2 regions of the Pseudoxanthomonas putridarboris genome follow, and region 1 is predicted to be linked to the other one. Evidence: riboswitches for the same ligand, from Rfam matches in the RefSeq annotation. Region 1 holds a riboswitch; the other holds the start of a gene.
The links. Region 1 has a riboswitch for cobalamin ahead of AAD027_RS03275 (ribonucleoside-diphosphate reductase subunit alpha). Riboswitches for the same ligand answer to the same signal wherever they lie in the genome.
Positions count from the first base shown of each region.

Region 2: it holds a riboswitch for cobalamin, as region 1 does, so the genes downstream of both, AAD027_RS13705 (TonB-dependent receptor domain-containing protein) here and AAD027_RS03275 (ribonucleoside-diphosphate reductase subunit alpha) in region 1, are expected to answer to the same signal.

Region 1 is NZ_JBBWWT010000001.1:740,932-745,858, forward strand. It holds gene AAD027_RS03265 (hypothetical protein) at 1-114, shown strand, start outside; gene AAD027_RS03270 (hypothetical protein) at 178-648, shown strand; cobalamin riboswitch at 915-1,138, shown strand; gene AAD027_RS03275 (ribonucleoside-diphosphate reductase subunit alpha) at 1,416-3,752, shown strand; gene AAD027_RS03280 (ribonucleotide-diphosphate reductase subunit beta) at 3,975-4,927, shown strand, end outside.
Region 2 is NZ_JBBWWT010000006.1:104,124-109,050, forward strand. It holds gene AAD027_RS13695 (PadR family transcriptional regulator) at 54-650, shown strand; gene AAD027_RS13700 (DUF3861 domain-containing protein) at 647-961, shown strand; gene AAD027_RS13705 (TonB-dependent receptor domain-containing protein) at 1,008-2,900, opposite strand; cobalamin riboswitch at 3,018-3,239, opposite strand; gene AAD027_RS13710 (TfoX/Sxy family protein) at 3,329-3,700, opposite strand; gene AAD027_RS13715 (GAF domain-containing protein) at 3,697-4,182, opposite strand; gene bioD (dethiobiotin synthase) at 4,412-4,927, shown strand, end outside.

The sequences.
Region 1 (4,927 bases):
ATCAAATGGATTGCAGGTAGTCTTGCTTGGGATGCTCTTAAAGGCGGAGAGGAGCAGGATTCTGATAAGTTCATCGTTGATAAGCCGGGCCCCTCCAGTGCAGTGTCTGGTTAAATTGTGAGATTGGGGCTGGCCTCCGAGTGGAGGCTGGCCTCATCTTGAGGAGAATTTTGCTCGGTGCACGACGCAAGAAGAATAGTTTTCACAAGTGCGAAGGCAGCATTGTTTAGCTTCTTCGCGGCAGTTTTCGTTGCGCTTGTCCTTTATTTTACTGCCGGATACGCGCTATCAGGGAGCAATGAGAACATATGCAGGGTTAATTACCTTCCAGGCTTATTTCTCGGAATCGTGTTCGTTGCGCCGCTAATTGAAACCGTCGTGCTGGCTGCAATTTATGGCTTGGCTAGATTTTTCTTTAGCGCCATAGCATCGGCTCGCCTAGCAGCCATCATTCTCGCCTTATTGCATAGCTTGGTTTGGTGGGGTTGGACTCTTATTCTGATTGTTCCGTTCCTCGTCTTCGCCAATCCTCTTTCAAGCTATCGAAACGGGATAGAGAGCAGGGTGGCGGCTTCGCTGTTCACCCATGGGTTCCACAACTTTTATGTGTTCCTTGTTACTGCGATGGCGGTATGGGGTGACTGCTGATCAATGAGCCATGCTCGCCAGCCGGCCGAGACCGTGTTCACGCAGCCTCTACCTTGGCCACCTGCGTACATACCTGATGAAGTTGGCCCATGCTGGTCGCCTTGGACTTGATCCTTGATCAGCTCGGCCAACGGGTGGGCCGTGCAGATGGCATGCGATGGAGTCGCAGACCGTGTCGTTGATACAGCTCGGACCGCGTGGAACACCCGGAGTTGCGTCAGGCTGCGTTCCACACCACATCTGGTGTTGACGTAGAAAGCCTACCCCACTATGTTGTGGCCGTCGGTTTCCCCGGCCAGCAAGCCGGGGAATGAAAAGGGAAGCCGGTGCGGCTCGTTCGAGCCCATTCCGGCACTGCCCCGCAGCGGTAATTGGGAACGACCCCGCCACACGCACTGGGATGCACGTCCCGGGAAGCGGCGGATGTAGGAGGAAGGCCACGCCTTCCGCGCCCATGAGTCCGAAGACCTGCCGACAGCCGCGCGTTGCACACCGCGCGGTGCCGGCCGCGGATTCTCCGGGGGGGAGATGGCTGGCGAAGCAGGGCACCCGCAGTCCGTCTGCGCGGTCTCGCCCCCTGCGACGCCGCTTCCCCACGCTGGTCCTCCATCCGGCCTTGCGCTACCTGCGAGGGACAGGTCGCCGCGTGCATCACGCATGGAGGAACACCCGTGACCCAGACCGATACAGCCGTGGCCGACGCCGCCGGCACCACCCCATCCCAGAAGGACGCGTTCCTGCTGACCCCGCCGCCCACCGCCACCGCGATGAGCGTGACCAAGCGCAACGGCGGCCGCGAGCCGGTGGACCTGAACAAGATCGTCCGCGCCGTGCAGCGCAACTGCGAAGGCCTGCACGCCATCGATCCGATGCGCGTGGCCACGCGCACCATCTCCGGCCTGTACGACGGCGCCAGCACGCGCGAACTGGACGAACTGTCCATCCGTACCGCCGCGCTGCTGACCGCCGAGGAACCCGAATACAGCCGCCTGGCCGCGCGCCTGCTGGCCGGCTACATCACCAAGGAAGTCACCGGGCAGGAGATCCACGCGTTCTCGCAGTCGGTCACCCGCGGCCACGAGGTCGGCCTGATCAACGAGCGCCTGCTGGGCTTCGTGCAGACCAACGCGCGCAAGTTGAACGACGCGCTGGACGCCTCGCTGGACCTGCAATTCGACTACTTCGGCCTGCGCACGCTGTACGACCGCTACCTGCTGCGCCACCCGCACACGCGCAAGGTGATCGAGACGCCGCAGCAGTTCTTCCTGCGCATCGCCTGCGCACTGAGCGAGGACGTGCTCGAGGCGCTGGCGCTGTACCGGCGCATGGGCAACCTGGATTACCTGCCCAGCTCGCCGACGCTGTTCAACAGCGGCACCACGCACGAGCAGCTCTCTTCGTGCTTCCTGCTGGACTCGCCGCAGGACTCGCTGGAATCGATCTACCAGAAGTACGGCGACATCGCCCAGTTGTCCAAGTTCAGCGGCGGCATCGGCGTGTCGTACACGCGCGTGCGTTCGCGCGGCTCGCTGATCAAGTCCACCAACGGCCACAGCAACGGCATCGTGCCGTGGCTGAAGACATTGGATTCCTCGGTCGCGGCGGTCAACCAGGGCGGCAAGCGCAAGGGCGCGGCCTGCGTGTACCTGGAGCCGTGGCACGCGGACGTGGAAGAGTTCCTGGAGCTGCGCGAGAACACCGGCGACGAGGCGCGCCGCACGCACAACCTCAACCTGGCCAACTGGGTGCCGGACCTGTTCATGAAGCGGGTGGAAGCGGATGCCGACTGGTCGCTGTTCGATCCACGCATCGTGCCGGAGTTCACCGACCTGTACGGCGACGCGTTCGAACGCGCCTACGAGCAGGCCGAGGCGCAGGGCAAGGCGGTCAAGTCGATCAAGGCGCGCGAGCTGTACGCGCGGATGATGCGCACGCTGGCGCAGACCGGCAACGGCTGGATGACCTTCAAGGACAAGTGCAACCGGGCCAGCAACCAGACCCTGCGCGCCGGCAACGTGATCCACCTGTCCAACCTGTGCACCGAGATCCTGGAAGTGACCTCGGCCGAGGAAACGGCGGTGTGCAACCTGGGGTCGATCAACCTGGGCCGGCACTTCGACGAGGACGGTTATTTCGATTTCGACAAGCTGGCCGAGACCGTGCGCCTGGCCGTGCGCCAGCTGGACCGCGTGATCGACCTGAACTTCTATCCCATCGAATCGGCCCGCCGCGGCAACCTGCGCTGGCGCCCGGTCGGGCTGGGCGTGATGGGCCTGCAGGACGTGTTCTTCAAGCAGCGCCTGGCCTTCGACAGCGACGAAGCGCGCGCGCTGTCGGCGAAGATCGCCGAGACCATCTACTTCAACGCGCTGGACACCTCGGTGGAACTGGCGCAGGAACGCGGCAGGCATCCCTCGTTCGCCGACACCCGCGCGGCGCAGGGCGAACTGCAGTTCGACGCCTGGGGCGTGGTGCCGTCCGATGCCGCGCGCTGGGACGCGCTGCGCGAGCGGATCCGGCAGCACGGCCTGCGCAACTCGCTGCTGATCGCCATCGCGCCGACCGCGACCATCGCCTCGATCGCCGGCTGCTACGAATGCGTGGAGCCGCAGGTCAGCAACCTGTTCAAGCGCGAGACGCTGTCGGGCGACTTCCTGCAGGTCAACCGCTACCTGGTGGAAGAACTGAAGAAGCTGGGCCTGTGGACGCCGGAAGTGCGCGACGCCATCAAGCAAGCGGAGGGCTCCATCCAGGGCGTGATGCAGATTCCCGACACGCTGCGGCACATCTACCGCACCACGTGGGAAATCCCGATGCGCTCGCTGATCGACATGGCCGCCGACCGCGGCGCCTTCATCGACCAGTCGGCCTCGCTGAACCTGTTCATGGAAAGCCCGAACATCGGCGCGATGTCGTCCATGTACATGTACGCGTGGAAGAAGGGCATCAAGACCACCTACTACCTGCGCTCGCGCCCGGCCACCAAGATCGCCAAGACCACGGTGGGCAGCGCGGCGGCCACCGCGCCCAAGCCGGAGTACACCCCGACCGAGGCCATCGCCTGCTCGCTGGAGAACCCGGAAGCCTGCGAGGCCTGCCAGTAACACGCTCCTCTTGTCGGCGCCGCCGACGGACGACGGAATACGGATGTTCCAGGCGCAGGGACGCGCCAGCCCATGAATCCACAAGCCCCTCTCCCGCCGGGAGAGGGGTTGGGGTGAGGGTACGGCAAAGTGACGTTGGTTCACCGCCGCTGTCCTCGCCGCACCCTCATCCGCCCTTCGGGCACCTTCTCCCGGTGGGAGAAGGGAAAAGCGAGAACCACCATGTCCACCCACAACCGCCAACTCCTGCTCGACCCCGGCTTCGAACTGACCCTGCGCCCGATGCGCTATCCGCAGTTCTACGAGATGTACCGGGACGCCATCCGCAACACGTGGACGGTGGAGGAAGTGGATTTCTCGCTGGACACCAACGACCTGAAGAACAAGTTCGGGCCGGCCGAGCGCCACCTGATCGAGCGGCTGATCGCGTTCTTCGCCACCGGCGACTCCATCGTGTCCAACAACCTGGTGCTGAACCTGTACCAGCACATCAACGCGCCCGAGGCGCGCATGTACCTGTCGCGCCAGCTGTACGAGGAAGCGCTGCACGTGCAGTTCTACCTGACCCTGCTGGACACCTACCTGCCCGACCCCAACGAGCGCGCCAAGGCGTTCGCGGCGGTGGACAACATCCCGTCGATCAAGAAGAAGGCCGAGTTCTGCTTCAAGTGGATCGACTCCATCCAGGACCTGCGCCGCATCGAGACCCGCGAGCAGCGTCGGCAGTTCCTGCTCAACATGGTCTGCTTCGCCGGCTGCATCGAGGGACTGTTCTTCTTCGGCGCGTTCGCCTACGTCTACTACCTGCGCTCGCGCGGGCTGCTGCACGGGCTGGCCAGCGGCACCAACTGGGTGTTCCGCGACGAGAGCTGCCACATGGCGTTCGCGTTCGAGGTGATCAAGACCGCGCGCGAGGAAGAGCCCGACCTGTTCGACGACGACCTGAAGGCTCAGATCGTGCAGATGATGCGCGAAGCGGTGGATTGCGAGGTCGCCTTCGCCGAGGACACGCTGTCCGGCGGCGTCGCCGGGCTGTCGATCAAGGACATGCGCCAGTACCTGGAATACTGCGCCGACCAGCGCATGGCCCAGTTGGGCATGCCCAAGCATTTCGGCTCGGCCAACCCGTTCCCGTTCATGGACCTGCAGGACGTGCAGGAACTGACCAATTTCTT
Region 2 (4,927 bases), on a different contig from region 1:
GACAGAGTCAAGATATATCTTGATGCTATCTTAGATCAACCAAGGAAATACCCATGTCCCCCTTTTCCCATTCCCACGGCCGTGGCGGCCGGCATGGCGGCCGCGGTCGCCACGGCGGGCCCGAGGCCGATATGGCCGCCCGCGGACGGCGCGGCCGCATGTTCGACCAAGGACAGCTGAAGCTGCTGGTCCTGCACGTGCTCGATGCACAACCCAGCCACGGTTACGAGGTGATCCGCGCGATCGCCGAACTGGCCGGCGGCGACTACAGCCCCAGCCCCGGCACGGTCTACCCGACCCTGACCTGGCTGGAAGACATGGGCCTGGCCCAGTCCGGGGCGGAGGAAGGCGGTCGCCGCCAGTACCACATCACCCCGGAGGGACGCGTGCAGCTGCAGTCGCGCCGGGAACACCTCGATGCGCTGCTCATGCGCCTGCGCGAAGGGCGGCGCCATGCGCTCGCGCGCCGCGCGCCGGAGATCGAACGCGCGATGGAGAACCTGAAGACCGCGCTGCGCCTGCGCTTCACCGGCGGAGCACCGGATGCCGAGGCGTTGCAGCGCCTCGCCGCGATCATCGACCGCGCCGCGGTGGAGATCGGGCGCGAGGCGGGCGGCAGCGCCCGTGCCGCCGGGGAGGCCGCGCCATGAAGCAGCATCGCTACCGCGTCACCCTCGAACATCTGGCCGACCCGAAAGGCGGTCCGTCCGCCTACGACGCGCCGCTGCGCTTCGAGGTGGGCAACCACGACGACGTGTTCGCCATCGTCGAACGCATGCGCCAGCGCCCGGATCTCACGCCCGAGTCCGCCACCGCGCTGGCGGTGGGGCTCAAGCTGTTCAGCGAAGTCATGCTGGAGCAGCGCGGCCATCCGCTGTTCGCCGGATTCGCGCCGCACTTCCGCGATTTCATGAAAACGCTCAAGCAGGGCATGGTGGCCCCATCCGCCGAGGGCGCATGAAAAAAAGCCCGGCATCGCCGGGCTTTTTCCTTCCTGTACCGGGCGCTCAATCGCGCGCCTGGTAGCGCAGGCTGACGCCGTATTCGCGGCCGGGCTGGTTGTACCAGGCGATGGTCTCGTACTCGCGGTCGAACACGTTGGTGGCGCGGGCCTGCACCGACCATTCCGCGTTGATCGCGTATTCCAGCCGCAGGTCCAGTGTGCCGTAGCCGGCCAGCCGCACGCTGTTGGCCGCGTTGTCGTAGCGGTGGCTGGCGCCGTTGGCGGTGACGCCGGCGCGGAAGGCGCCGAACGCACGGTCCACGTCGATGCGCGCGGTGTTGCGCGAGCGGCGCGCCAGCAGGTTGTCGAGGTTGTCGCCGGCGGTGCGGTTGCGCGGATCGACGTGGCTGACCTGTGCGGCGATGTCGAAGCCCGCCAGCGCCACGGCGCCGGTCAGTTCCGCGCCGCGGATGCGCGCTTTCTCGATGTTGTCCGGCAGCCAGTCGGCGTCCAGCGCGATCAGGTCGTCGATGCGGGTCTCGAAGACGTTGAACGTCCAGTTCCACGTGTCCGCATACTGCGCCAGCCCGATGTTGAGGCTTTCCGACTTCTCCGGCTTGAGGTCCGGGTTGCCGGAGAACGGGAAGTACAGGTCGTTGAAGGTGGGCGCCTTGAAGCCGGTGCCCGCGTTGGCGGTGAGCTTGAACCCGCTGCCGAAGCCGATGCCCCAGCCGAGGTTGCCGGTGGCGTGGTTGCCGAACTGGTCGTTGTCGTCGTTGCGGACGCTGGCCTGCACCTGCTGCGCGCCGTAGCGGCCCTGGTACTCGACGAACACGCCGGTGTTGTCGCGGCTGTCGACGGGGGTGCCGGTGACGTCGTTGACGTAGTTGGTGCTGCTGGTGATCTCGTCGCGCTGCCAGTCGGCGCCGGCGCTGAGCAGATGATGCTCGCCGATCCCGAAGTCGCCCTGCAGCGACGCGGTGTCGCGGCGCGTATCGAAGGTGCTGACGAACACACGGGTGCCCGCCGCGGCATCGGCGAAGTAGTTGTCCGACTTGTCGGAAGCGCGGCCCACCTGTGTCGTGACATTGATGCGGCCCGACGGCGTCCACGTCAGCTTGCCGCCCAGCACCTGCTGCGCGTTGTCGGCTTCGTTGCCGCCGAAGATGCTGCCGTCGAACTCGTTCTCGGCATCGGCGTTCAGCGCATGGCCTTCCAGCGTCAGCGTGTCGGTCAGCTTCACGCCGCCGCGCACGTTGAGCGAGACGTTGCGGTAGCCGTCCAGGTCCGGCTCGTCGGTGAAGCAGCCCTGGAACAGGGTGCCGGAACCACGGCAGGCGTCGATGCCGTCGGTCTTCTGGTAGGCGGCATCGGCGCCGATCCAGCCGCGCTCGCCGCCGTAGCCGAAGCCGCCGCTGGCTTCGCGCAGATTGTGGCTGCCGCCGCCGATCCGCAGGTGGCGCGACAGGCCCTGGCCGCCACGGCGGGTGAAGATCTGGATGACGCCGCCGATGGCCTCCGAGCCGTACAGGCTGGAGCGGGGACCGCGGACGATCTCGATGCGCTCGATCTGGTCCACCGGCAGGTCCTGGAAGGAGGCCAGGCCCGCCGTCGCCGAGCCGATGCGGATGCCGTCCACCAGCACCAGCACGTGGTCCGACTCGGTGCCGCGGATGTTGAAGGTCGTCAGCTTGCCCGCACCGCCCTGGTTGGAGAAGCCCAGGCCCGCGCGGCCCTTCAGGAGCTCGAACAGGTTGCGCGCCTGGCTGCGTTCGATCTCCTCGCGGCCGATCACCTGCGCCGGCACCAGGCTGTCCCGCACCGACACCTCGGTGCGCGTGCCGGACACCACGATCTCGTCCAGTTCGGTGGTGGCGTCCTGCGCCAGTGCGGCGAACGGCAGGCCCAGCGCGACGGCGAGCGCCAGCCGGTGGGAGGAAGGAAAACGCTTGTGCATGGGAACAACTCCATCGCGCGCCCCGCGCGCATCGTCAGGGTGGAGTTGCGGCAAGAAGGGGAACGTTGCGGACAGCGCAGGCGAACGGCGCGGCACGCCGCGACGCCCTCCGCATCGCAACCAGTGGACTTCCAGGCCGGTCTCCGGGCTCGCGAGCGAGTGCCATGCACTCCGCCGTGGCGCCTTCCCATGCGATCGCACAGTGGCCGATGCCGCGGTTGTCTTCGCTTACCGTTGCGGGGGCAGCGCCGGAATGGTGCCGCTGTGCGGGCACGTCACCGGCTTCCCGTTTCAACCCGCGGCGCGTGGCCGCAGGTCACCTTGAAGCGCGGCGATTATACGGGATGCGGCCGTAGGAGCGCCCCATGGGCGCGATGCTCTTCGTTCCGCCAACGAGAAGCATCGCGCCCATGGGGCGCTCCTACGGGTCAATCGTCGCCGCCGGTGGAGTCGAACAGGTTGAGCGAGGGGCCGGTGTCCTCGTCGCGCGCGGTGTGGGTGGTGGTGACCGGACCGGCGGCGGGGCGGCCGCGCGGCGGCGGCAACAGCGCGGCGGCGGCCTCGTAGGCCGTCAGCAGGTCGCCGCGGCGGTCTTCCGGCAGTTGCTGCCAGTGGCAGTCCAGCAGCGCGCCTTCCAGTGCGTACAGCAGGTTCAGGCTGGGGCGGAAGCCGGCGCGTTTGACCCGGATGAAGGCCTCCACCGCGCCGACGGACTCCAGGTCCTCCTGCGTGCGCAGGCCCACCTGGCGCAGCCAGGCGGCGGACTTGGGACCGATGTTGCGCAGTTTGGCTGCACTCATTCCAGCGACTCCACGAAGATGCGCGCGATGTTTTCCATGCCCTGCTGGTCGTCCGCGTCGAAACGCGCCACGCGCGGGCTGTCCAGGTCCAGCACGCCGACCAGCGCGTCGCCCTTCACCAGCGGGATCACCAGTTCGGAGCGCGACGCGGCATCGCAGGCGATATGGCCGGGAAAGGCTTCCACATCCTCCACGCGCTGGGTCTGGCGGGTGCGCGCCGCGGCGCCGCACACCCCCTTGTCCAGCGGAATGCGCACGCAGGCAGGCAACCCTTGAAACGGGCCCACCACCAATTCCCGGCCATCGAAGAAGTAGAAGCCCGCCCAGTTGAAGTCCGGCAGCGAGTGGTAGAGCAGCGCGGCGAGGTTGGCGGCGTTGGCGATGCGGTCGGTTTCGCCGCTGAGCAGGGCGCGGGCCTGGGCCGCCAGCTGCGCATATTGTTCCGGCTTGTCGCCGGACAGGGTCTGTGCGGTGAATGACATCGCCTGATTCTACTCCCGCGCCGGTGGGTTCGCCGGGAACGTGGCCGGAACGACCCGGGCCGATATGATGCGGCGTATCCAAGAACAGCAGGCACGGCGATGGCCGACACGACGAAGGCGAACGAGCGCATGGGTCGCCAGCGCGGGCGCGGGAACGCGCGGCGGGATGGCGGCATGGATGCGGTCTTCGCCCTCAGGGTCGCCGCGTGGGCCCTTGCGGAACCGGCGCATGGATAAGGTGTTCATCACCGGCACCGACACCGGCGCGGGCAAGACCGTGGCCAGTTGCGCCTTGCTGCATGCGTGGCGCTCGCGCGGATTGCGGGCGGTCGGCATGAAGCCGGTGGCCAGTGGCTGCGTGCTGACCGAGGACGGCTGGCGCAACGACGACGCGCTGGCGCTGCAGGCCGCCAGCGACCCGATGCCGCCGTACGCGGACCTCAACCCTTTCGCGTTGCCCGCGCCGCTGGCGCCGGAAATCGCGGCGCGCGAGGCGGGCGTCGACCTGCACCTGGGCGCGATGAGCGCCGCCTTCGAGCGCCTGCGCACCAGCGCCGACGTGGTGCTGGTGGAGGGCGTGGGCGGCTGGGCCGCGCCGCTCAGCGCCACGCTGGATCAGCGCCACCTGGTGGAGGTGCTGCACCTGCCGGTCGTGCTGGTGGTGGGCATGCGGCTGGGCTGCGTCAACCATGCCCGGCTGACCGCCCGGGCCATCGAGGCCGACGGCGCACGGCTGGTGGGCTGG